Jeotgalibacillus aurantiacus: one gene and its partner. Each later gene encodes a partner of the first gene's protein in a complex. Links are inferred from orthologs where the notes say so. Each region holds a gene or a part of one and is shown in the gene's direction. Other genes may lie near its edges.

Region 1 (11,698 bases):
TGCAGGTAAGGCAGATGGAATGCTGATCACGAGTACATATAACAGAAGATATTTAACGAATTTCACCGGTTCAGCAGGTGCCGTTCTGATTTCAGCTGATGAAGCCGTTTTTATTACTGATTTCCGCTACACAGAACAGGCGGAGGAACAGGCGCAGGGATTCACGGTCATTACACATAAAGGTCCGATCACAGAAGAAATCGCCTCCCAGTGTAAACGGCTTGGTATTAAAAAGCTTGGGATTGAATCAGATCACCTCGTTCTGAGCACTTACAGAAGCTACGAAAAATCAATTGATGCAGAACTTGTTCCGCTGTCAGGTGTCATTGAAAAAATCCGCTTGATTAAGACAGATTCTGAGATTAAGATATTAAAGGAAGCTGCGGACATAGCAGACGCGGCGTTTAAGCATATTCTCGACTTTATTCAGCCTGGAAAGAGCGAGATTGAGGTGTCAAATGAGCTGGAGTTCTTCATGCGCAAAGCCGGTGCAGTATCATCGTCTTTTGATATTATTGTTGCATCAGGACACCGTTCTGCTCTTCCGCACGGTGTTGCAAGCGATAAGATCATTGAAAAGGGTGATTTTGTCACGCTTGATTATGGTGCGCTGCACAAGGGGTATGTATCAGACATGACCCGTACACTGGCCGTTGGTGAGCCGGATGCCAAGCTGAAGGAAATTTACCAGGTCACGCTGGATGCACAGCTGAAGGCAATGGATGGGATCCGTCCTGGGATGACCGGAAAAGAAGCGGATGCACTTGCCCGTGATTACATTGCTTCAAAAGGATATGGGGATTATTTTGGACATTCCCTCGGGCACGGGATTGGTCTTGAGGTTCATGAAGGACCAGGACTGTCATTCCGTTCTGATATCGTCCTTGAAGAAAATATGGTTGTGACAGTGGAGCCGGGTATTTATCTGCCTGGAATCGGCGGTGTACGTATTGAGGATGATACGGTGCTGACGGCTGATGGCAATGAAACACTCACTCATTCAACAAAAGAATTGCTTATTTTATAATTTGATACAGGAGGAACAAATATGATTTCAGTAAACGATTTTCGTACAGGTTTAACTATTGAGGTAGATGGCGGAATCTGGCGTGTAATGGATTTCCAGCACGTGAAGCCTGGTAAAGGAGCGGCTTTTGTCCGTTCAAAGCTGCGTAATCTTCGTACAGGTGCTGTGCAGGAAAAAACATTCCGTGCAGGTGAAAAAGTGGCGAAAGCACAAATTGATAACCGCCGCATGCAGTATCTTTATGCCAATGGAGATATGCACGTATTTATGGATAACGAGTCTTATGAGCAGATTGAACTTCCTGCTGCACAGATCGAATACGAACTGAAGTTTCTTCAGGAAAACATGGAAGTACAGATCATGATGTATCAGGCTGAAACACTTGGGGTTGAACTGCCAAACACAGTTGAACTGAAAGTAGTTGAAACTGAGCCTGGCATTAAAGGTGATACAACAAGTGGCGGTTCGAAGCCGGCTACAGTGGAAACGGGTCTCACAGTAAACGTACCTTTCTTTATTAACGAAGGTGACGTTCTGGTCATCAACACGACTGATTCTTCATACGTTTCAAGAAAATAAAAGCATTTGAAAAAAGTCCGGTATTTACGCTGCAAGCGTAGATGCCGGACTTTTTTGTGTGTAAACAGTCATGAGGATGGTTGAGGGCAAAAAGCTCTTCGTCATAATTACCGCTGCTCACCATAGAATGAACGTAAAAGTAAGTGTCTCAAAAAAGGAGTATCAGCACATGCATATGATCTACTCGCTTTTCACCAGAAATCTGCAGGAATACATATTGCCCGCTGCGGGTGAATCGCTTACCGGCTGGCATGAAATCAGGATCCGTATGAACCGTCATATTGAACTGATCGGGCTGAATCAGAGAAAGGAAATTCATTATGAAGTGACAGAGGATGACTGCTTTTATTTAATGGACAGGCTGACGAGCTATTCCCTATACTCCCATACAAAAGACATCACATCCGGATTTATTACGCTGAAAGGAGGGCATCGGGTCGGCCTTTCAGGTGAAGTGGCGTCAAAAACAGATCAGGTTCAGGCATTCCGTTATGTCACATCCTTTGCGATCCGGATTGCCCATGAAAAAATCGGATGTGCAGAACAGGTTCTAAAGCTTCTCTGTACAAGAGAACCTGATAGGTTGCCGCATCTACTTATTTACGGGATGCCGGGAAGTGGGAAGACGACCTTTTTGAGGGATTCAGCCCGGATTCTTTCAGGGGGATCTGAGACAATAACTGACATTCCTCTGAGGACGGTATGTGTTGTAGATGAACGGTCAGAAATTGCCGCCTCCTGGCAGGGGGTTCCGCAGCTGACGTTTGGGCTGAGTCTGGATGTGCTCGATAAGTGTCCGAAAACACTTGGCATTCAATGGATGGTCAGGAGCATGAGTCCTGACGTCATGATCGTGGATGAGATCGGAAGTCTTGAGGATCTCGGTTCGATCAAGGAAGCAGTCGCTTCAGGTGTCATTCTTTTTATGACGGCACACGCCAGCAGCTATGATGATCTATTGAAAAAAAACGGATTCCGGGAACTATTAGAAAAGACTGTCCATTTCACACTGCGCTGTACGTGTGATCATTATCTCCTTGAGTTTCAGGGTGAAGCGATTGAAGAGGTTGAAAAATGATGATGTTTGCCATAGGTGCAGGCTGTATTGTGGTCAGTTTTACACTTGAAGGTATGCGAAGGGCTTCCATTTTAAGAAAGAGGAGGCTCGTTTTACTTGATATTGTGAGAGCGTGCCACTGGATGCTTGGAGAAGTCTCCGGCAGACAAACGTCCATGATGGAAATCATCCGCTACCAGCAACAGTCAGATTCTCTGCTCGTTCCTTTTTTTAGAGCGCTGAAAGCAAACATGGGACAGGAGGATAAGCCGCTTCCTGAAATATGGAAGGATACGGTTGTGCAAACCGGTGAATTTTCCTGCCTGGATGCTGAGGATGTAAGCTGGGTGATGAGGATTGGTGAGGCGTTTCAGGGGATGAATGCCGAGATGGTGGAGCGTGATCTTAACTTTACGGTATCAGGTTTACAGGCAAGATATGAACAGGCGCTTGAGCGTGAGGGGAAGTTTGTAAAAATATACAGAGTTGCCGGGGTGACGTGCGGTCTGCTCGCAATATTGCTTTTAAGCTGATGACAGGAGAGGTAGCAGGTGATCATAGATGCAGACATATTATTTAAAATTGCAGGAGTGGGACTTGTCGTGGCCTTTTTATACACTGTTCTGGATCAGGCGGGAAAGAAAGAATATGCGCAGTGGCTTGCGTTTTTCGGCTTTATATACGTGCTGTTTATTGTGCTGCAGGCACTTGATACTTTTTTCAGTGCTGTCCGTTCCGTCCTTATGTTTTATGAATAGAGTGTGCTGCCGATGGAGGAGTTAATCCGGACTGCAGGGATTTGTTTTTTAATCGGATTTTTAGCGCTTGTCATTAAAGAACGATCGCCGCAGGTTGCCATATTGCTGACGCTTTGCGGGAGTGTTTTACTGCTGACAGAGCTCCTGCACGCTTTGAAAATGGCTGTCACGATGCTTCATCAGTTTGCGGGGTATGTTCCGGGTCTCGGAGAATATTCATCCATTTTGCTAAAAGTACTGCTCATCGCATTTTTATCAGAAATCTGCATCCATCTATTAAAATCGATGGATCAGCCTCTACTCGCCATCATTATTGAATGGACGGGCAAAATGATCATTCTGATGATTGCGTTCCCGGTTTTTATTGAATTAATGGAAAATATGCTAATGCTGTTGCCGGATCAGTTCGCCAAGGAGCCGTTCTGATGAGTGTACCCATACAGCAGGAGCAGATGAAGCAGGATCAGCTTATGGCCCCGGAACATGACACGTGGCTCAAATATTGGGACGAACTGTCCGTGGATTATGGTGAGTACATGCCGGAGCTCTCAAAACAAACATTTTTTGAAGCAGTTACCAATCCGTCAGAAACGTTCACAGAATGGTTTTCAGGTTTTTCGATGTTTTTTTTTCATCAGATCGCTGAAAATATGCAGATCATTTTTTGGCTGCTGTTATTCCTGGTGATCGGATCGATTCTTCAGATTTTGCACCAGTCTTTTTCTCATCAGGCTGCAGCGGAAGTCAGTCCGCTGGTTTTAACCGGTCTGCTCCTGATGACAGTCATTAAAAGTATACAGAAGTGTCTGGAATATTTTTATGATGCGCTTCATATGATGGGTGATTTTCTTTATGCCTTACTGCCTTTGTATATGGCGTCGATTACCTTTTCAGGCGGACCTGCTTCATCTGCCGTCTCCTATCCGATCATGCTCGCCATGATTCATTTTTCCATGCTGCTTCTCAAAACGGTCATTATCCCGCTTTTTATTCTGGCGATCTTTTTTGATCTCGCCAATACGTTCTCCAGCTCATTTAATACAGGAAAATTCGCTGCCTTTTGCAGACAGCTCGGGTTGTGGATCCTCGGCTTATCAGCTGTCATTTCGACCACGATATTATCAGTTCAGACCGTAACGGCTTCTGTAGCGGACGGTGTAGCGGCTAAGTCCTTGAAAACGATGGTTGGAACATTTATACCTTTCGTTGGGAAAGTCGTATCGGATACGGCAGATCTTCTGCTCGCTTCCTCTGTCCTGGCTAAAAATGCGATCGGTCTTGCCGGTGCCTGTTTATTGCTGATGATTGTGCTGTTTCCAGCCATAAAGATTCTGGTGATTGCGCTGATGTACAGGCTGTCAGCTGTTGTGATGGAGCCGGTTGGTCACCCTTCTTTAATTCAGGCGGTTGATGCGGTCAGCAAAGGTCTTTTTCATATAGGTGCTGCTCTATTATTTATTTGCTGCAATTTCTTTCTGGCGATCATCATCCTTTTATTCGTCAGTAATATTCCGCTAATGATCAGGTGAGGTGATGGATGTGACCTTTTATTCTTGGGCTTCTCAGCTGCTTGTATTGATAGTATTACTCATATTGGCAAGTGCTGCTGCGCCATCAGACTCGTGGAAACCGTTTATCAGACTCATTGCAGGACTGTTTTTCCTGCTATGGCTCATCACCCCGGTCAAATCACTGATGGATGAATCAGAGCATCACCTGATCATGCACAATTTTTTTAATACAGCGTGGTTAAAATCAGAACGCGAACGGGGAGAACAAATAATTGATGGAATGAATGACAAGCGGGATACATATTTATTAGAGCAGGCGGAAGAAGCACTGAGAGGACAGGCGCAGGAAGCACTGGAAACAGACTGTGAATGCCGGGTTGAGGCCGTCAGATTAAATGACGGTTCGAACGTTCACATCTATATTAAAGGGGGATTTGAAAGCGGCAGAAATCTGAAAGAGCGGCTGGCAGCGCTGTGGGAAATGGAGAATGACCAGATCATTTATCATATCAACGAACAACCGGGGAGGGAATGATGGACAAGCTGAAGACGCTGTTTTCATCAAGAGATCCGACGTTTCAAAAGAAATGGCCATTGATTCTGCTTTTGCTGATCATCGGGCTGATCCTCGTTTTACAGGGAAGAGAGCCCTCTGAACAAGAAGTGACCACGATTCCTGTAAGCGAGACGGAGGAAGAGTTCGAGCAGATCAAAAAGCTTGAAAACGAAGCTGAAAAAAGACTGGAAGCCATGTTGAAAAAAGCACTTGGAACAAACAAAGTGGAAGTCATGGTGACGTTGGGGACAAGTGAAAAAAAGATTTTTGCCCGTAATGAAACGACGCAGCAGGATCAGTCCGAGGATCAGAAGGAAGGATTCAGCTCGGCGGCTGACCGGAACTCGATGACCTCGCAGCTCGTTTTCGGGAACCAGTCACAGCAGGGGGCACCCGTGTTGAGTTACATAGAAAAACCGGCGATAACAGGTGTCATGATTGTGGCTGAAAATGGACAAGAGGCAAAAGTAAAAAAACAGATTGCAGAAGCCGTATCAAAAGCGCTGGATGTTTCATCACACCGCGTAGCTGTTATACCTTATGAATAAGGAGATGGATATTAATGCTTAAAAAGCAAACCGTGTGGCTGTTAACGATGGTAAGTTTAGTTGTCGTTTTATCCGTATATTATGTATTCTCGCCTTCTGAAGAATTGTCACCGATTACACTTGATGAGTCAGCTGAAATGGTGTTAGGGGAAGATTCGGATGAATGGCTGCTTGAAGATGAAGTGGATGTAACATCCGAAGCAGCTGGAGATGAATTATTTGACGTATTACGTATGGAGGTTCAGGACGAAAGAAGTGCACTGCGTGAACAGCTGACTTCCAAAGTCGCTTCAACTGAATTTTCAGCAGCTGAAAAAAATGAGGCCTATGCTGCGATGGAAGAATTAACGAAACTAGAAACAAAAGAGCAGATGATCGAATCCATGATTAAAGCACTCGGTTATGAAGATGCGCTTGTGCGTTCAGAGGACAACAGAGTGCTGATCACCGTTAAATCGGCTGAAAATGAACACTCGAAAGAAGCCGCCAATGAGCTCGTTCAGCTCGGACGAAGAGAGCTTGGTGAGCAGGCATTTGTATCCGTGATGTTCGAACCGTCTGAACAGGCAGAATCAGCTGAGTAATTAAAAGCCGGAACAGAGCGCTTATAAAGCGCATGTTCCGGCTTTTTGGCTGTTAGCAGATCGTGGTGGAAGCTTTAATCACCCTGACAATTTCCATACGATCTATTATGCAGGAAATTGCATCCGGGTTGAGAGTGAAGTATGTTACAATATCCATTATGTAAGCGTTTAAATAAAACGTTTTTTACATGAAGTTGAATTATGGGCAGTTGTTATCGTATGATATTAGTAGCTGCTGCTAATAACTAATTATAAAAGTCAAGGAGTGTCTACTATGTTAAAAGTACAGGAAATCAGAGAGTTAATTAAACTGATTGACAAGTCTTCAATTGATGAATTTACATACGAGCAAGATGGTGCAAAAATTAAAATGCGCAAGCAGTCCAATGCTGTCGTACACCAGGTTGAGCAGGTTGTCACAAGCGCACCTGAGCAGACAGCTCCCGTTCAGCAGGCACCCGTTCAGGAAACGGCACCGGCTGCAGTGCAGGAAGAAAAAGCAGCTGCTCCTGCAGTAGAAACGCCATCTCTTGAAGGAACAGTTGAAATTAAATCACCGATGGTCGGCACTTTCTATGAGGCTTCTTCGCCTGATGCAGATCCTTTTGTGAAGGTTGGATCAAAGGTGAGCAAGGATACGCCTGTTTGTATCGTTGAAGCGATGAAGCTGTTTAACGAAATTGAAGCGGAAGTGGATGGAGAAATCGTTGAGGTACTGGTCAAAAACGGCCAGCTGGTAGAATACGGACAGCCTCTTTTTCTTGTTAAAGAATAGTTAGGAGAGAAGACGTATGATTAAAAAGGTATTGATTGCGAACCGTGGAGAAATTGCGGTACGTATTATCAGAGCATGTAAAGAGATGGATATAGAAACCGTAGCTGTGTATTCTGAAGCGGACAGAGAAGCCCTGCACGTGCAGCTTGCTGATGAGTCGGTCTGTATCGGGCCGAAGCTTTCAAGAGACAGCTACTTAAACTTTACGAATGTGATTTCAGCAGCCAAACTGACTGGAGCGGATGCGATTCATCCAGGTTATGGTTTCCTCGCTGAAAACGTGGACTTTGCTGAACTGTGCAGAGACTGCAATATCATTTTTATTGGACCAAGTCCTGAGGCTATTTCAAAAATGGGAACGAAGGATGTGGCACGTGAGACGATGCGTGAAGCAGGCGTTCCTGTCGTGCCGGGTTCAAAAGGCATTGTAGCCTCTATTGATGATGCCCTTACCCTTGCTGAGGAGATCGGTTACCCGGTCATTATTAAAGCGACAGCAGGCGGCGGAGGTAAAGGAATCCGTGTGGCGAAAACACCTGCAGACCTTGAAAAAGGCATGAAGGTAACGCAGCAGGAAGCAGAAACAGCATTCGGTAATCCGGGTGTTTATATTGAAAAATATATTGAGGATTTTAGACACGTTGAGATCCAGGTGCTTGCCGACAGCCATGGCAATACCATTCACCTCGGTGAGCGGGACTGCTCGATCCAGCGCCGTCTGCAAAAGCTGCTTGAAGAAACACCTTCTCCTGCGCTCGATCAAAAGGTCCGTGAGAGAATGGGTGATGCTGCCGTAAAAGCAGCTGAAGCTGTGAAATATACGGGTGCCGGAACGGTCGAATTTATTTATGATCATAACGAACAGTCATTTTATTTCATGGAAATGAATACACGTATACAAGTTGAACATCCCGTTACAGAAATGGTAACAGGTGTTGATCTGATTAAAGAACAGATTCGTGTAGCCTCAGGTGAAAAGCTGCCAATCACACAGGAAGAAGTTGAATTCACAGGCTGGTCGATTGAGTGCCGCATCAATGCAGAAAATCCTGAAAAGAATTTCATGCCTTCAGCCGGAAAAATCACGATGTACCTGCCCCCGGGTGGTCCTGGTGTGCGTGTTGACTCTGCAGCTTATCCCGGCTATGAAATTCCGCCTTACTATGATTCCATGATTGCCAAGGTTATCACATACGGCACAACACGTGATGAAGCTGTTGCGAAAATGAAGCGCGCGCTTTCCGAGTTTGTCATTGAAGGCATTCATACAACGATTCCTTTCCACCTGAAGCTTCTGAATCATGATGTATTTACAGGCGGAGATTTTAACACCAAGTTTTTGGAGACGTATGATATTATGTCTAAGAAGGCTGAATAAAAGGAGGATATTATGATGTCTGAGAATCAGAATAATCTGCTCCAAATGAGCAGCCTGGAACAAAATCAGTTGGGTAAAATTGAAATTGCTCCGGAAGTGATTGAAGTAATTGCCGGTATCGCTGCTTCTGAGGTAGACGGAATTGCTCAAATGCGCGGCAACTTTGCATCCGGTGTTGCTGAGAGACTCGGTAAGAAAAATCACGGTAAAGGCGTGAAGGTCGAGCTTGGAGAAGAGGGCATTATCCTTGATGTGTACTGTACGGTGAAGTTCGGGATCTCGATTCCGACTGTTGCCCAGAAGCTGCAGGATAATATCCGCCAGACACTGCAGAATATGACGGCACTCGTTGCCGAGGAAGTTAATATTCACATTGTTGGGATCCAGTTCGAATCAGCAAAGCTGGAAGAAGAAGAATAAAGACAGATGTAAAAGGTGTCCTTATAAGGGGACACCTTTTTCTGTGTGCTGCATGGACAGCCTGGCAGCACAAACCGTCGGGTGTTTTACGATAGATTTATTAAAGTGAGAATCACGATCATTTTGACAGCGTTATCATGAAAGTTTCATGAAGTTACGTTAGTAGGGACTGCGATTTTGTGCTATGATCTTTTTATGACATGGATATTATGCAATTAGAGAAGGAGTTAAACTTGAAATGAAAAGACGAACGGCCAGAGAAAAAGCGCTGCAGGCTTTATTCCAGATGGATATGAACGAGATGGAGCCGGAAGAAGCGATTGAAAATATTCTGGAAGATGAAAAAAATGATGATTATCTGACAGCCCTTGTAACAGGGGTACATGAAAATAAACCAGAAATCGATCAGACCATACAAGGACATCTCGAGCGCTGGAAGATTGACCGTCTTGCCCGGGTGGACCGGAATATTTTACGGGTAGCGTTATACGAGCTTTTATATAAAAAAGAAGAAGTCCCATATAACGTAGTCCTGAATGAAGCGGTTGAGATCTCTAAGCGTTTCGGTGATGAAAAATCAAGCAAATTCGTGAATGGGGTTTTATCAAAGGTTGTAACGACTTTACATTCACGTGATTGATCACACGGGAGGCGTAAAAGCAGAATGACAGCTGAAATAATCGATGGCAGAAAAATCGGACTGGATATAAGAGAAGAATTAAAAAGCCGTATTGAAAAGTTAAGGGAGAGCGGTCAGCCACCGGGTCTGGCAGTTGTACTCGTTGGACATAATCAGGCGTCGAAAACGTACGTATCAATGAAACAAAAGGCGTGCACTGAGCTCGGGATTTACTCTGAGCTGATCGAACTTCCTGAAGAGACGACAGAAGCCGCATTGCTCGAGGTTGTGAACGCCCTTAATGAAAATGACCGGATTCACGGTATTCTCGTACAGCTTCCTTTACCTGATCAAATCAGCGAAGCCGCAGTTATTGAAGCGATTAAACCGGAAAAAGATGTAGATGGTTTTCACCCGGTCAATATTGGCCGTATGCAAACCGGAGGAGAAGCATTTTACCCCTGCACTCCGTACGGTATAATCAAAATGCTTGAACATAAAGGTATAAACATTGCCGGAAAGCATGCTGTCATCGTGGGTCGGAGTAACATTGTCGGCAAACCGATGGGACAGCTGCTATTAAATAAACATGCGACGGTTACAATCTGCCACTCACGCACGGAAAATCTGGCCTATCATACGAAGCAGGCTGACATTGTGATTGCTGCAGTAGGTATTCGCCATCTGATCACGGCTGACCATATAAAAGACGGAGCGATCGTGATTGATGTCGGCATGAACAGAGATGATGCCGGAAAGCTTTGTGGTGATGTTGATTTTGAAGGCTGCAAGGACAAAGCGTCTGCGATCACACCTGTTCCCGGCGGTGTCGGACCCATGACGATTACAATGTTACTCGCGAACACAACAGAGTCAGCAGAACGCGCCCGCATGAAATAAAAGATCAAGAGTGGCTCCCGGGCATTGCCCATATAAAGGGGGCCGCTTTTTTATTGAATACCGGAATCATATTTTATCATGTCCGAAAGGAGAAACCGTATGTCTACTCCGAGGTACCTGACTGTCAGTGCATTAACAAAATACATAAAAAGAAAATTTGATGCTGACCCTCACCTGTCTAACGTTTATATTAAAGGGGAATTGTCAAATTTCAAGAAACATTCGAGCGGACATTTGTATTTCACATTAAAAGATGGAAAATCAAGAATTGCCGCCGTGATGTTTTCCTCTGCTGCTTCCTCATTGAAATTCCAGGCTGAAAACGGGATGGAGGTACTGATTCAGGCGGATGTTTCTGTATTTGAATCAAGCGGGCAATATCAGCTCTATGTGAAAAAAATGGAGCCTGATGGCATCGGCGCCCTGTATCTTGCCTATGAACAGCTAAAGGAAAAGCTGTCAGAGGAAGGGTTATTCCATGCTGAAAGAAAACGCGGACTCCCGCTTTATCCTGTTAAAGTAGGTGTCATTACGTCTCCGACCGGAGCGGTGATCAGAGATATTCTGACCACGATAAAAAGACGATATCCAGTTGTATCCGTCAGGCTCTATCCCTGCTCAGTCCAGGGCGAAAAAGCCGTACCTTCGATTCTTGAGGCATTAGAAAAAGCAAAGCATGATGAAGAACTTGATGTTGTCATTATTGGCCGTGGTGGCGGGTCAATAGAAGAGCTTTGGGCGTTTAATGATGAGCAGATTGCCAGAGCCATTGCCGCATTTCCTGTCCCGGTCATTTCGGCTGTCGGGCATGAAACGGATGTAACAATCGCGGATTTTGTTGCTGACATGCGCGCCCCGACACCAACTGCAGCTGCAGAACTTGCAGTGCCTCATATTGAAGAGGTGCGTGAGAAAATCATGGCTGCCTCCATCCGGGCTCACCGTGCAGTCAATCAAAAAATTCAATTTGATAAACAACGACTGTT
Region 2 (11,696 bases), on another replicon or contig:
AAATTGAGTTCGTGAGGTTATGCCGTGAATTTGTGAGGTTAGCGGTAAAGTTTGTGAGGTCAGCGACTACTTTTGTGAGTTGAGTCCGAACTTTCGTGAGCTCACACCCGAAGTTTGTGAGTTCAGTATCAAAAGCCTCACAAGATAAATACTTAGTAGCGCGGCCGCAGACCACATAGCCAACACAGCCCTCTCGTGTCATATTGAAATTGTGTTCGTGAGGTTGTGCAGTGAATTTGTGAGGTTAGTGGTAAAGTTTGTGAGTTCAGCGACTACTTTTGTGAGTTGAGTCCGAACTTTCGTGAGCTCACACCCGAAGTTTGTCAATTCAGTATCAAAAGCCTCACATGATTGATACTTAGTAGCCATGGCCGCAGTATACATTCCACAGCACCGCAACGTAAAGCAGACATACTCCCTGGCACAATTAAATCTACACACAATAAAAGAAAGCTCTGATCACCATTGATCAGAGCTTTCTCTTTTTCTATAGCCAAACCATTCCTCTATCTTTACAAAAACAGATCTCAGCCAATTCGAACGTTTTGAGAAGTAAAAACGCTGTACGATCATATAAACGAGCAGCACGCCAATCAGATCCTTTACGGCATCAATGGCGGTTGCTGAGCGGTAGGGGACAAATGCCTGATGAATTTCATCAATAAATCCATAAAAAGCAGCAAATACAGCTGCCAGAGCATGAGTAGCCGTTGTCAGGCGTCCATGAACCAGCAGAGCAGCGATAAACAGCAAATGAAGAATTCCAAATTCAATGAGGTGAAGAGATTCTTTCAAGAAGCGGTCTACGGTACCGTTTGGAAGCTCTACAACCGCATTATGCGGAAGGCCCGACAATATCCAAATCAATATCATATAAAGAAAAGGAAGTGCAGTAACGATGATCTTAAGCCATTTTTTCATAACGTGAAAAGGTCCTTTCCGGATTCATCCTAACGGGATTGTAACATGTCAGGATGAATGTTGAAGAAATAATTTGTGACAATGTATAGAATTTCCTCTAACCGTTCAAAATGATTGCTGAGGTGATGAAAATGATCAAGGGAGACAAATCTCAATCTACCCTAAAAACAAAATTCAAACGCTTTACACAAAAACGCTGGGCTGTACCGGCGCTGTATCTTGGATGCGGGGCACTCGTTTTGACTACCGTGTTCGTACTCCAGGATCGCAATGAGGAAATGGCGGTCAATCCGCAGCAGGAAGTTTCATATGAAGAAAACGGGCAGGACGTCACATTTGGACCTGAAGAGGCTGTAGAAGTGAACAGTCAGGTTGAAAAGATGGCTTTGCCTGTCGAAGACCCTTCAGCAGTAACGGTTCACCGTGCTTTCTACGATCAGGAAGCATCAGCTGAGGAACAGCAAAATGCACTCGTTGTTGTAAATCAGACTTATTATCCGAATCTGGGTGTGGATCTTGTTCAGAGTGGTGAATCATTTAACGTAACAGCTGCGATGAGTGGAACGGTTACACTGGTACAAGAAGATCCATTTATCGGCAATGCTGTGGAAATTGAGCATGAAGATGGTCTCGTTACACGATATCAGGCAGTTCAGGATATCGCTGTAGCAAACGGGGACAAGGTTATGCAGGGACAGGTCATCGCAACATCCGGTGTGAGTGAACTAAACCCTGACGCAGGTACACATGTACATTTCGAAGTATATAAAGATGATGTAGCAGTTGATCCGATTTCTTTCTCAGAGTAAGCATAATGACGCCTCCTGATGGCATATAATGCACAAACGGACCTATAGGAGGCCGGCATCGTGCATGATTACATCAGGGAGAGAACGATCTCAGCTGGCAGACACATCGTTGAGACGGGTGAAACGGTACGCGCCACAGCCAAAACCTTTGGTGTATCTAAAAGCACAGTTCATAAAGATCTTACCGAGCGGCTGCCGGAGCTTCAACCGGCGCTTGCAGACGAAGTAAAACATATACTTAATTATCACAAGTCTATACGCCATTTAAGGGGTGGCCTTGCCACAAAGAAAAAGTATGAGGGTCAGAAGCAGTAGTTCAGCATGGATAAGAGGTCATGAATCAAACGTTTGTTTGGTTCATGACCTCTTGTTTTTGTTGTGGTAAGATATACTTATTGGACTATGCTTATTTTTAAACAATGTGCATTTTGACCCGATATAAACGATGTATGCCAAAATGACTGCTGCAGAATCCAACCTGATCATTTTTCTCTGACATGATTTAGATAAATACTTATTAATTTGATCAGAGTATATGAACATATAAAAAATAGTGAGCGAGAAGAAGGGAGTCAACCAGTAAGATGTTTGCAAAAGATATAGGAATTGACTTAGGAACAGCCAACCTGCTGATCCACGTAAAAGGAAAAGGAATCGTTCTAAATGAACCATCTGTTGTAGCGATCGATAAAACAACAAACCGTGTGCTTGCAGTAGGTGAAGAAGCACGCAACATGGTGGGCCGTACACCTGGTAACATCATCGCAACCCGGCCGCTCAAAGACGGCGTCATCGCAGACTTTGACGTAACGGAAGCCATGCTGAAGCACTTCATCAATAAACTGAACGTAAAAGGATTTTTATCAAAACCACGCATCCTGATCTGTTGCCCGACCAACATCACAAGTGTTGAGCAAAAAGCGATTCGTGAAGCAGCTGAAAAAAGTGGTGGTAAACGTGTGTTCCTTGAAGAAGAACCAAAAGTGGCGGCGATCGGTGCCGGCATGGATATCTTCCAGCCGAGCGGAAACATGGTTGTGGATATCGGAGGCGGAACAACGGACGTAGCTGTATTGTCAATGGGTGATATCGTAACGTCGTCATCAATCAAAATGGCGGGTGACCAATTCGATTCTGACATTTTAAACTATGTGAAAAAAGAATACAAGCTGCTGATCGGTGAGCGTACAGCAGAAGCGATCAAAATCAATATTGCAACGGTATTCCCGGATTCCCGCAATGAAGAAATGGAAATCCGCGGACGTGATATGGTAAGCGGACTGCCGCGCACGATTACCATCCGTTCATCTGAAGTTGAAAAAGCACTTCGCGAATCAGTGGCTGTGATCGTTCAGGCAGCTAAAAACGTTCTGGAACAAACACCTCCTGAGCTGTCAGCTGATATCATTGACCGCGGCGTTATTCTGACAGGCGGTGGGGCACTTCTTCACGGAATTGATCACCTGCTTGCTGAAGAATTGAAAGTACCGGTTTTCATAGCAGAAAACCCGATGGACTGTGTCGCAATCGGAACAGGCATCATGCTTGAGAACATCGATAAAATAGCGAGCCGGAAATAAGCTGCCATCAAGTCATTTAATTTGTAGAAAAGATTAAATGTTTATTTTTCGAAATGAAAATCAAAAATTTCAAACGAATATAACCAGGCTGACTGCAGCGAATGGGGGCGACTCCTGCGGGAGAAGCGGGACAGGTGAGACTGGTGGCGAAGCCGCAGGGCTCACCGCCCGCCCGAGGAAAGCGTCCCCTGGAGCGGAAGTCAGCCGCTCTTCTAAGAGAATTTGTCCGGTACAGGTATAAACCATTTTACAAAAACTCATGGCACAGCTGTCGAAAATTGCTATAATAAATAGATACATAATACATAACGAGGTGAAACAAACATGTTCAGAGGGTTCTACACCGTTGCAACCGGCATGATCGCCCAGCAAAGAAAAACAGAAATGCTGACCAACAATATGTCCAATGTAAATACACCTGGCTTCAAGGCGGATCAATCTGCCATGCGTGCTTTTCCAGATATGCTGCTCTCAAGCCTTGGCAAAACAGAAATTCCGACACAAAACGGCTTGACCTTGCCGAATTCACCTGTAGTCGGCGGCTTGAACACAGGTGTATATATGCAGGAAGCGATTCCTCTTTTTACACAGGGAGATATCCGGGAAACGGGGCTGAGAACCGATGCAGCCATTATACAGGGAGATATGCCTGTTAACGAAGAAACTGGTTTTCCGGGAGCAGTGTTTTTCCCTCTCGAACATGAAGATGGCGTCATCCGCTATACGAGAAACGGGAACTTTGCGCTTGATCCTGACGGCTTTTTAACAACGCCGGCCGGTCATTATGTGCTGGATGAAAACGGTGAGCGAATTGAATTGACAAGCGATCAGTTTGAAATAACTCCTGAAGGACAGATCATTCAGGATGGCGCACCTGTTGCCAGAATCGGAATGGCATATTCTGATGACCCGCGCTCTCTTGTGAAAGAAGGAGACGAGCTGTATCGTGCCCCTGAAGGCGTTCTGCTTCCAGATGCATATGCTGCTGCAGATGTGAATTTCACTGTCGTGCAGGGCTCACTTGAACGGTCAAATGTGGACAGTGCACGGACAATGACGGATTTAATGACAGCTTACCGATCATTTGAAGCCAATCAAAAAGTGCTGCAGGCGTATGACCGCAGCATGGAGAAAACGGTCAACGAAGTCGGCCGTCTTAACTAAGGGGGATAATTAATGATCCGCAATATGGTGACTGCAACCAATACAATGAATCAGCTGCAAAAACAGCTTGATATGATCGCGAATAATCTTGCGAACTCTGCTACAACCGGTTACAAGCAGACAACAGCAAATTTTACATCTTTATTGCATCAGGAAATCCAGCATACACGTGAAACAGGTGCACCCCGTATGACGCCTGATGGATTGCGTCTCGGAAACGGAGCGAAAATCGCACAATCCCAGCTCGTAACCACTCAGGGAGCACTGCAGCGCACAGAGCGGATGATCGATTTCGCTTTTACGCGTGAAAACCAGTATTTTAAGGTGCTCGTTCAATCAGCTGACGGTGCACAGGAGCAGAACTTTACACGCGACGGAGCATTTTATTTCACGCCAATGAACGATGATGAAGTCATGCTCGTTGATGGTCAGGGAAATGCCGTCCTTGATCAGAACGACCAGCAGATCATTGTTGATGGTCCGGTCAATGAAGTACAGTTAAATGATGACGGGACACTCGTCTTCACAAATGGAGGAGGCGCACAACAGGAAATTCAGCTAGGCGTTGTGACCATTGAGCGTCCTCAACTGATGGATCGCGTCTCAAGCGTGTACCTCGGAATTCCGGGGAATCTGGCTGAGCTTGGCGTCGCAGAAGCTGAACTCCTCACTCAAATGGAAGGTGCCCTTCGTCAGGAAATCGGACTGGAGCAGGGAGCCCTGGAAACGTCAAACGTAGACATGGGTAGAGCCGCAACAGAATTAATTGAAGTTCAGCGTAATTATCAATTTCATTCAAGAGCGATCTCGATCTCAGATCAGATGTCAGGTCTTGTGAACGGAATGCGTTAAAGGAGTAAGGAAAATGTCTGAAACCCGCAGTGAAAAAAACAGTAAACCTACAGAAGAAAAGACGGAGTCACGTGTCCCTAGATGGGTACAGGTCCGTCTGTTTCCAATTCTGATCAGGCTTGTTCTGGTCATTGCTCTGGCTGCCGGAAGTTTACTTCTAGGACTGATGGTTGGTTACGGTGTAATTGGGGACGGTAGCCCGACTGACGCGCTCAAAAAGGAAACATGGACGCATATTATTGATCTTGTCACACAGGATACAGAATAGCAGGAGGTTATTTGATGTTAGACATTCAGCAGATTAAAGAAATTATTCCTCACCGTTACCCATTTTTGTTAATTGATAAAATGGTGGAAATTGAAGAAGGAAAACGTGCTGTTGCTATTAAAAATGTAACAGCAAACGAAGAATTTTTTAACGGACATTTTCCTGACTATCCGGTTATGCCAGGCGTACTGATCGTTGAAGCACTTGCACAGACAGGAGCAGTCGCGATGCTGAAACAGGAAGAATACCGCGGCAAACTCGCCTTTTTCACCGGAATCGACAAATGCCGCTTCAAGCGTCAGGTCAAACCGGGTGACCAGCTGCGCCTTGAAGTCGAAATCATCCGCATCAAAGGCCCGCTTGGCAAAGGAAAAGCAACCGCAACCGTAGACGGCGAAATCGCCTGCGAAACTGAGATCATGTTCGCAATTCAATAATTCAATTTATACGCGATATAGCTAATATACAATTCGAGGACGGGATTCCACCGAAGACTCCTAAGGGAGAGAAGCGTCAGATGAATCCCGGCTAGTTTTTAGCAATACAACCACCTGTAGTTCATTGCAGCTCATCACTATATCTTGAAAAGTACATGTTGATCCCTGTCTGTGTTCTATAATAAAGATTATGTTGGTTTCTCATACAAGGGCGTGGGCCATCCGAAGACTCCTGCGGCAGAGAAGCGACAGGTGAGACAGCGTAGTGCGCAGCACTAGCTGGCTCACCGCGCGGCCGCGGAAAGCGAAGGATGGCCCACGCCCGGTTACAAAAAATATCTAACCCATACATAATCCCACCCTCTCCGGGAAAACTAGCCAAAGACCGCATTATTAGGTCAAAAAAACAAAAGGAGAGGGAAGCGGTATGAACAAAACACTAAAGCTTACAGCAGGTGCGATGATGGCAGCTGCACTTATGGTCGGATGTAATGTCAATGACGGCGTTCCGGATAACAATGAATCCATGATGGATAACAACCGTGTCAACGATGTACAAAACGACATGGACAACAATGCGGGCGAACGTGGTGACGGTTATAATAACATGGGCCGTGACAACAATGGAACAAACGGTAATAATGACATTATTGATAACAACGACAACAATCGCGAAGATGTTATTGAAGATGATATCGACCGTGAAGACCGGGATAACCGGGACGAATAAGAAACAGGCTGCCGGAAATGTCCGGCAGTTTTTCATACATAACTAATTATTTTTCCGGATTCTCCAATATCATATCATTCTTTTTTCATTCCAGATTCCTGAAAAAAGTGGGTGCATATGAATAAAGACATACGTTTTTCTCTTAGGATGTATTGATGATTGAGCTTTAGAGATCAATGATGTAAAATTCACTAAGGGATTCTTTGAACGTAAAATAGAGTGTACAGAAAGTTTAGGAGGTTTAATTCTTTCATGCTACAACAATTGCCAACGGGCACCAAAATCAGTATTACCAGGTCCATTAACATCGCTTTTGAACAATATATGTCCGATATCCAGTGGAAAGAGGACAAATTTGATATGGTTGACTTTATGAATTCGTGGAGCCAGTACATAACAACACAGGCATCATGGTATGAAAATCTCGATGATGGGATTAAGAAAAGCCCGGATTTTCATCAAAATCTCGCTGATAAGATCAATGAGGTTATTGAAAAAATCCTGAATGAAGAACCAACAGCTGAACAGATTGAGCGAATTCAGGAGCTCCAGTCATATTCTAATAAAGAATGGGATTATTCCTGTAAAGCAGAAGCAAAATATGTCATTAGTGAATTAGAAAAAAATCAGGCATAATATGTATAACATAAATATAAGCGGACATCCATGCCACTGGATGTCCGCTTTAATTGTTGTTATCATCTTTTAACAAGCCCCGGTTTTTCCTTCATCTGCTTTTTAAACTGTGCCAGGAGTTCTTCACCACTCAGGTTTTCCTTTTCAAGAATGGAAGCAAGAAGCTCTTCAGCATACTCATTTCGCTGATTTCTCATATGACCAATAAAAAGAACGCTGATTTTTTCACCGATCGGTCTGACAGCATGAACATGGGCATAAAGCGAAGCAGGGTCATTTTTCTCGCTGGAAATCACAGCAAGAACCTCGATATTTTCTCTGTTTTGCTGAATACGCTGGAAGTATTCTAATTCCCTATCAACCAGAAAAACCTCTAGAATCCATGTGTGGTGATCATCTTCTTTATTTATAATCAGGCCGTCGATCAAATTGAAATCACGGATAGTATCATTTTCAACAATCTGTACACGCTTAAGTTTAAACGTTTTCATAGCTACGCCTCCTTCAGCATTCCATTGCCTCATTATATCATAATTATTTTCTGAAAATTTGTTTTAAAATGTTGAATTTAGAAATTTCCCGGGGAATAATCGAATAATTTCAGGGGAAATCACAAGCAAAATGAACGAAAATTCTCCTTTAAGATAAGGGTAAAATCAATTTTTCCTTGTTTTACAACAATTTTCCCACCCGGTATGCTTAGGTCATTCCTCAAGAGAAAGGAGGGAAGACATGATTAATCAGGTGACGATTGTCGGAAGGCTGACCAGGGATCCGGAATTAAGGGAGATTGGATCAAATAAACATGTGTTAAATGTAACCGTTGCAGTGAATCGCCCCTTTAAAAATCAGGCAGGTGAAAATGAAGCTGATTTTATACGGTGTACTATCTGGAATCGCGTGGCGCAAAACACATCGGAGTATTGCGAAAAAGGATCGCTTGTTGGTATTACCGGAAGACTCCAGACAAGGGTATTCAACAGGGATGACGGTTCAAAAAGCTACTTTACCGAAGTGTTCGCTGACTCCGTAAGATTTCTTGACCGCAAAAAAGCTGCGTCTGAAGCCGAATTTGAACCTTTTCCTGAACCACCGCCGACTCCTGCAGAACAGAATGCTTCAGCTGAAACACATTTTGAAGTCATCCGTTAACGTCATTTGATTCCCCGTTTTTAACAGGTCACAGGACAGCTGCTTATGGTGAACTTCCCCTCCCCGTAAGTGTGCTGTCATAGTGGTCACTTCGTAACAGCACCCCCGTTTAACAGAAGATATAAAAAGACCGTCTGATACATCCAGACGGTCTTCCATTTATGATAAGACAAGAAGATCCTCGAGCTCTTCATTTGAAAGCTCGGTAATCCACTGATCTCCCCTTATAATTTCCTCATTCAGAGACTGCTTCTTTTCAAGCATTTTATCGATTTTTTCCTCTACTGTTCCGGAAGAAATGAATTTGTGAACATGAACAAACTTTGTTTGTCCAATCCGGTAGGCACGGTCTGTCGCCTGATTTTCAACAGCAGGATTCCACCAGCGGTCATAGTGAATCACGTGGTTGGCAGCTGTCAATGTCAGCCCCGTTCCGCCAGCTTTCAGAGATAGAATAAAGATTGGGAATTCTCCTGACTGAAATCTTTCAACAAGTTGGTCGCGCTGGTGCTTAGGAGTCGAACCATTTAAAAATGGAACAGTTTGACCATATTTCTTCTGTAGCACCTGCTGAATCATCCTGCCCATTGAAAGATATTGAGTAAAGATGATGGTTCCTTCACGGGCCTCCATAATCTGCTCAACAAGATCCATCAGTTTACCCATTTTTTCAGATCGCTCCACCAGCATTTCCGGTGCTTCCTCCTGCAAATAAAGGGCAGGGTGATCACACAGCTGTTTGAGTCTATTGAGCATTTGAAGTACCATTCCTCTTCGTTCAATACCTGACAATGCAGGGATTTTTTCGAGTGTATCTTTCACAAGCTGCTCATAAAGGGTCGCCTGCTCAGTTGTCAGCGGACAAAACTCCTTCTGTTCAATTTTCGAAGGAAGATTTAAACCGACAGCAGGATCCATTTTTGTTCGTCTGAGCAGAAATGGGCGAATCCGCTTTTGCAGCTTTTTCGTCAGTTCCTCAGAACCATCCCGTTCAATAGGGGCAATATAATCCTTACGGAAATTTGACAGTGAACCGAGATAGCGGTGGTTGATAAAGTCAAAAATTGCCCATAGCTCAGACAAGCGATTTTCCATCGGTGTTCCTGTCAGGGCAAGATGATGCTGTCCACGGAGACTCCGAATGGCTTTTGACTGCTTCGTAAACGGATTTTTAATATTCTGTGCCTCATCAAGAGCAACCGCAGCCCATTGCAGTGAAGTCAGTTCCTCCTGATCAGAATGACAAAGACCAAAAGACGTCAGAACGACATCAGCCTGACGGATGGAAGCTGGAAAATCTTCTCCCTTCGCACGTGCCGGACCGTAATGCAGGTGAACACGAAGATCAGGTGCAAAGCGTTCAATTTCCCGCTGCCAGTTGCCGAGAACCGAAGTTGGGCAAACGATTAGAAATGGATGCTCAGGGGATTCAGATTCTCTTACATGAAGCATATAGCTGATCAGTTGAATCGTTTTCCCAAGCCCCATATCATCTGCAAGACAGGCTCCAAATTGATTCGAACGTAAAAAGCTCATCCAGCTGTAGCCTTGCTGCTGATAAGGACGAAGCTCACCCTGCAACCCTCCAGGAGGCGGGAGAAGGGGGATTTTGCCGACATCATTAAGCTTTTCCATCATGGATTTCATGGAACGGTTCAGCTCAAATTGAATACGCAGATGATCCGCATCCTCCTCTTCTTCATCATCCAGCTGATCAACAAGCAGGTCCTGCATACTGATGCCATGTCTCTTTGCCGCATTCATGGCCTGCTGAATTCTTGCGATCATGGCAGGGTCCAGCGCTATCCAGTCCCCATTTACCTGAATAAATCTCTTTTTCTCATCAACGAGTGCCTGAAATTCTTCATCAGATAAATCACTGCCATTAATTGAGATTTTCCAGTCATAATCAACAAGTGCTTCAAGTCCGACAAAGGAAGGACGGTAGCTCCGATCTCCTTTAACTGAAGCTTTCAGCGCAACAGATGATTTCTGAATCTGCTTCCACCAGGAAGGCAGAAGAATTTCCACATCAAGTGCAAGCAGCTTTTCACTACCTTCTGTTAGAAAGAGCCATGCCCGTTCTTCAGCCATTTCCAACTGCCAGACATCGTCCTCTTTTAAATAAGGAATAAGGCGTATCCATCGTTCCAGCTCCTGTTCAATCACTGAAATTTGATCAGTCCAGCGGGAAGGAACAGAGCGCTCAAGCGGCGCATACAGGTTAAGGTCATACGTCCAGTCAGCTCTCCTGCGATCCCGTAAAAAAGGCTGCATCGTCCAGAGCTCTTCTTCAGAGGAGGGTTCCTCCAGCCTGATGCCAAACCGGTAAGGGAGTTCAAGATCCTTCTGTTGCACCCACATCTGCCACTTTTCTTCATCGAAATAAGCGGCCAGATCTTCAGCCTCCAGAATATGACCTTCATTAAAAATACGCTCAGCAAGCCCGCTGCTTCTGGGATGATGATCAAAAAAAGAGATAATGGAATGACGATACCAGTCATTCATAAAAGTCTGCTGATCACGGTCCGGCTTGTCAGGCGCGCCTGACATATCGGTCCATTCCTCCCAAAAATCTTCACTGAGAGAAATATCAAATGTCTCGTTTTTAGACCCATGGTTCCATTCTGACAACCATTTACCCTCTGTAATCCATTCATAGAGAAGAGGGGCAGTATCAAATACAAACTGTGCCTGTTCAGACAGCTCCCATTCATAACGTCCATGAAATTGTGGCTGGGAAAATAGCGTCAGCAGACTCCAGCTGTCAAGCGGTATACTTTGTGACGGAAGGTCTGTAACTTCAGGCAGGACCGTTCCATGAAACGTTTCTTTATGCCATAGAAGGAGGGAGTTTTGCCACTCTTCAGTTGGAATCATTTCACCATCATCACTAACCATTCTCAAAGAAAAGTATCCATCTGTGAGCGGATATACATCAATGGTTTGCATCAATCAGTTTCCCCCTTTCACATTCTTCACGGAAGGCACGCAGACGCTTATATTTTTTCATCAGCCGGTCAAAGTAAATATCAAAACGCGCGGACTGTCCCATTTCTTTATAAATACTTCTCAACTTCTTCAAATATCTCACAGCTTTTTTGTACGTCTCCCGCTGTTTTCTGACTATCAGAACCTCAATCCACT

Evidence for each region.
Region 2: the proteins of H7968_RS05230 (region 1) and H7968_RS01240 are in contact, whole or in part, in a crystal structure (PDB 3TUF), measured with the Bacillus subtilis proteins. The link is inferred for Jeotgalibacillus aurantiacus from one-to-one orthologs.

Annotation. Positions count from the first base shown.
Region 1 is NZ_JACNMS010000002.1:88,035-99,732, forward strand. The notes cover bases 4,943-7,835. They hold H7968_RS05230 (SpoIIIAH-like family protein), read left to right. Parts: upstream 4,943-6,050; coding sequence 6,051-6,620; downstream 6,621-7,835. Other genes in these bases: H7968_RS05215 (stage III sporulation protein AE), read left to right, coding at 4,943-4,950; H7968_RS05220 (stage III sporulation protein AF), read left to right, coding at 4,961-5,467; H7968_RS05225 (hypothetical protein), read left to right, coding at 5,467-6,036; accB (acetyl-CoA carboxylase biotin carboxyl carrier protein), read left to right, coding at 6,895-7,395; accC (acetyl-CoA carboxylase biotin carboxylase subunit), read left to right, coding at 7,412-7,835. In the rest of the region: H7968_RS05185 (M24 family metallopeptidase), read left to right, coding at 1-1,027; efp (elongation factor P), read left to right, coding at 1,049-1,606; H7968_RS05195 (stage III sporulation protein AA), read left to right, coding at 1,776-2,684; H7968_RS05200 (stage III sporulation protein AB), read left to right, coding at 2,681-3,196; spoIIIAC (stage III sporulation protein AC), read left to right, coding at 3,215-3,421; H7968_RS05210 (SpoIIIAC/SpoIIIAD family protein), read left to right, coding at 3,434-3,847; more of H7968_RS05215, read left to right, coding at 3,847-4,942; more of accC, read left to right, coding at 7,836-8,773; H7968_RS05245 (Asp23/Gls24 family envelope stress response protein), read left to right, coding at 8,789-9,193; transcription antitermination factor NusB, read left to right, coding at 9,432-9,833; bifunctional methylenetetrahydrofolate dehydrogenase/methenyltetrahydrofolate cyclohydrolase FolD, read left to right, coding at 9,858-10,712; xseA (exodeoxyribonuclease VII large subunit), read left to right, coding at 10,812-11,698. UniProt on the Bacillus subtilis protein: Involved in forespore engulfment. Forms a channel with SpoIIIAH that is open on the forespore end and closed (or gated) on the mother cell end.
Region 2 is NZ_JACNMS010000001.1:256,786-268,481, reverse strand. The notes cover bases 1-2,891. They hold H7968_RS01240 (M23 family metallopeptidase), read left to right. Parts: upstream 1-1,052; coding sequence 1,053-1,730; downstream 1,731-2,891. Other genes in these bases: mreB (rod shape-determining protein), read left to right, coding at 2,315-2,891; spoIIID (sporulation transcriptional regulator SpoIIID), read left to right, coding at 1,791-2,045; H7968_RS01245 (VanZ family protein), read right to left, coding at 460-921. In the rest of the region: more of mreB, read left to right, coding at 2,892-3,310; H7968_RS01225 (flagellar hook-basal body protein), read left to right, coding at 3,635-4,474; H7968_RS01220 (flagellar hook-basal body protein), read left to right, coding at 4,487-5,326; H7968_RS01215 (DNA-directed RNA polymerase subunit beta), read left to right, coding at 5,340-5,594; 3-hydroxyacyl-ACP dehydratase FabZ, read left to right, coding at 5,609-6,031; H7968_RS01205 (hypothetical protein), read left to right, coding at 6,459-6,761; H7968_RS01200 (hypothetical protein), read left to right, coding at 7,014-7,397; H7968_RS01195 (YwpF-like family protein), read right to left, coding at 7,460-7,888; H7968_RS01190 (single-stranded DNA-binding protein), read left to right, coding at 8,130-8,549; H7968_RS01185 (DEAD/DEAH box helicase), read right to left, coding at 8,709-11,501; H7968_RS01180 (SWIM zinc finger family protein), read right to left, coding at 11,488-11,696. UniProt on the Bacillus subtilis protein: Involved in forespore engulfment and required for anchoring membrane proteins on the forespore side of the septal membrane. Forms a channel with SpoIIIAH that is open on the forespore end and closed (or gated) on the mother cell end.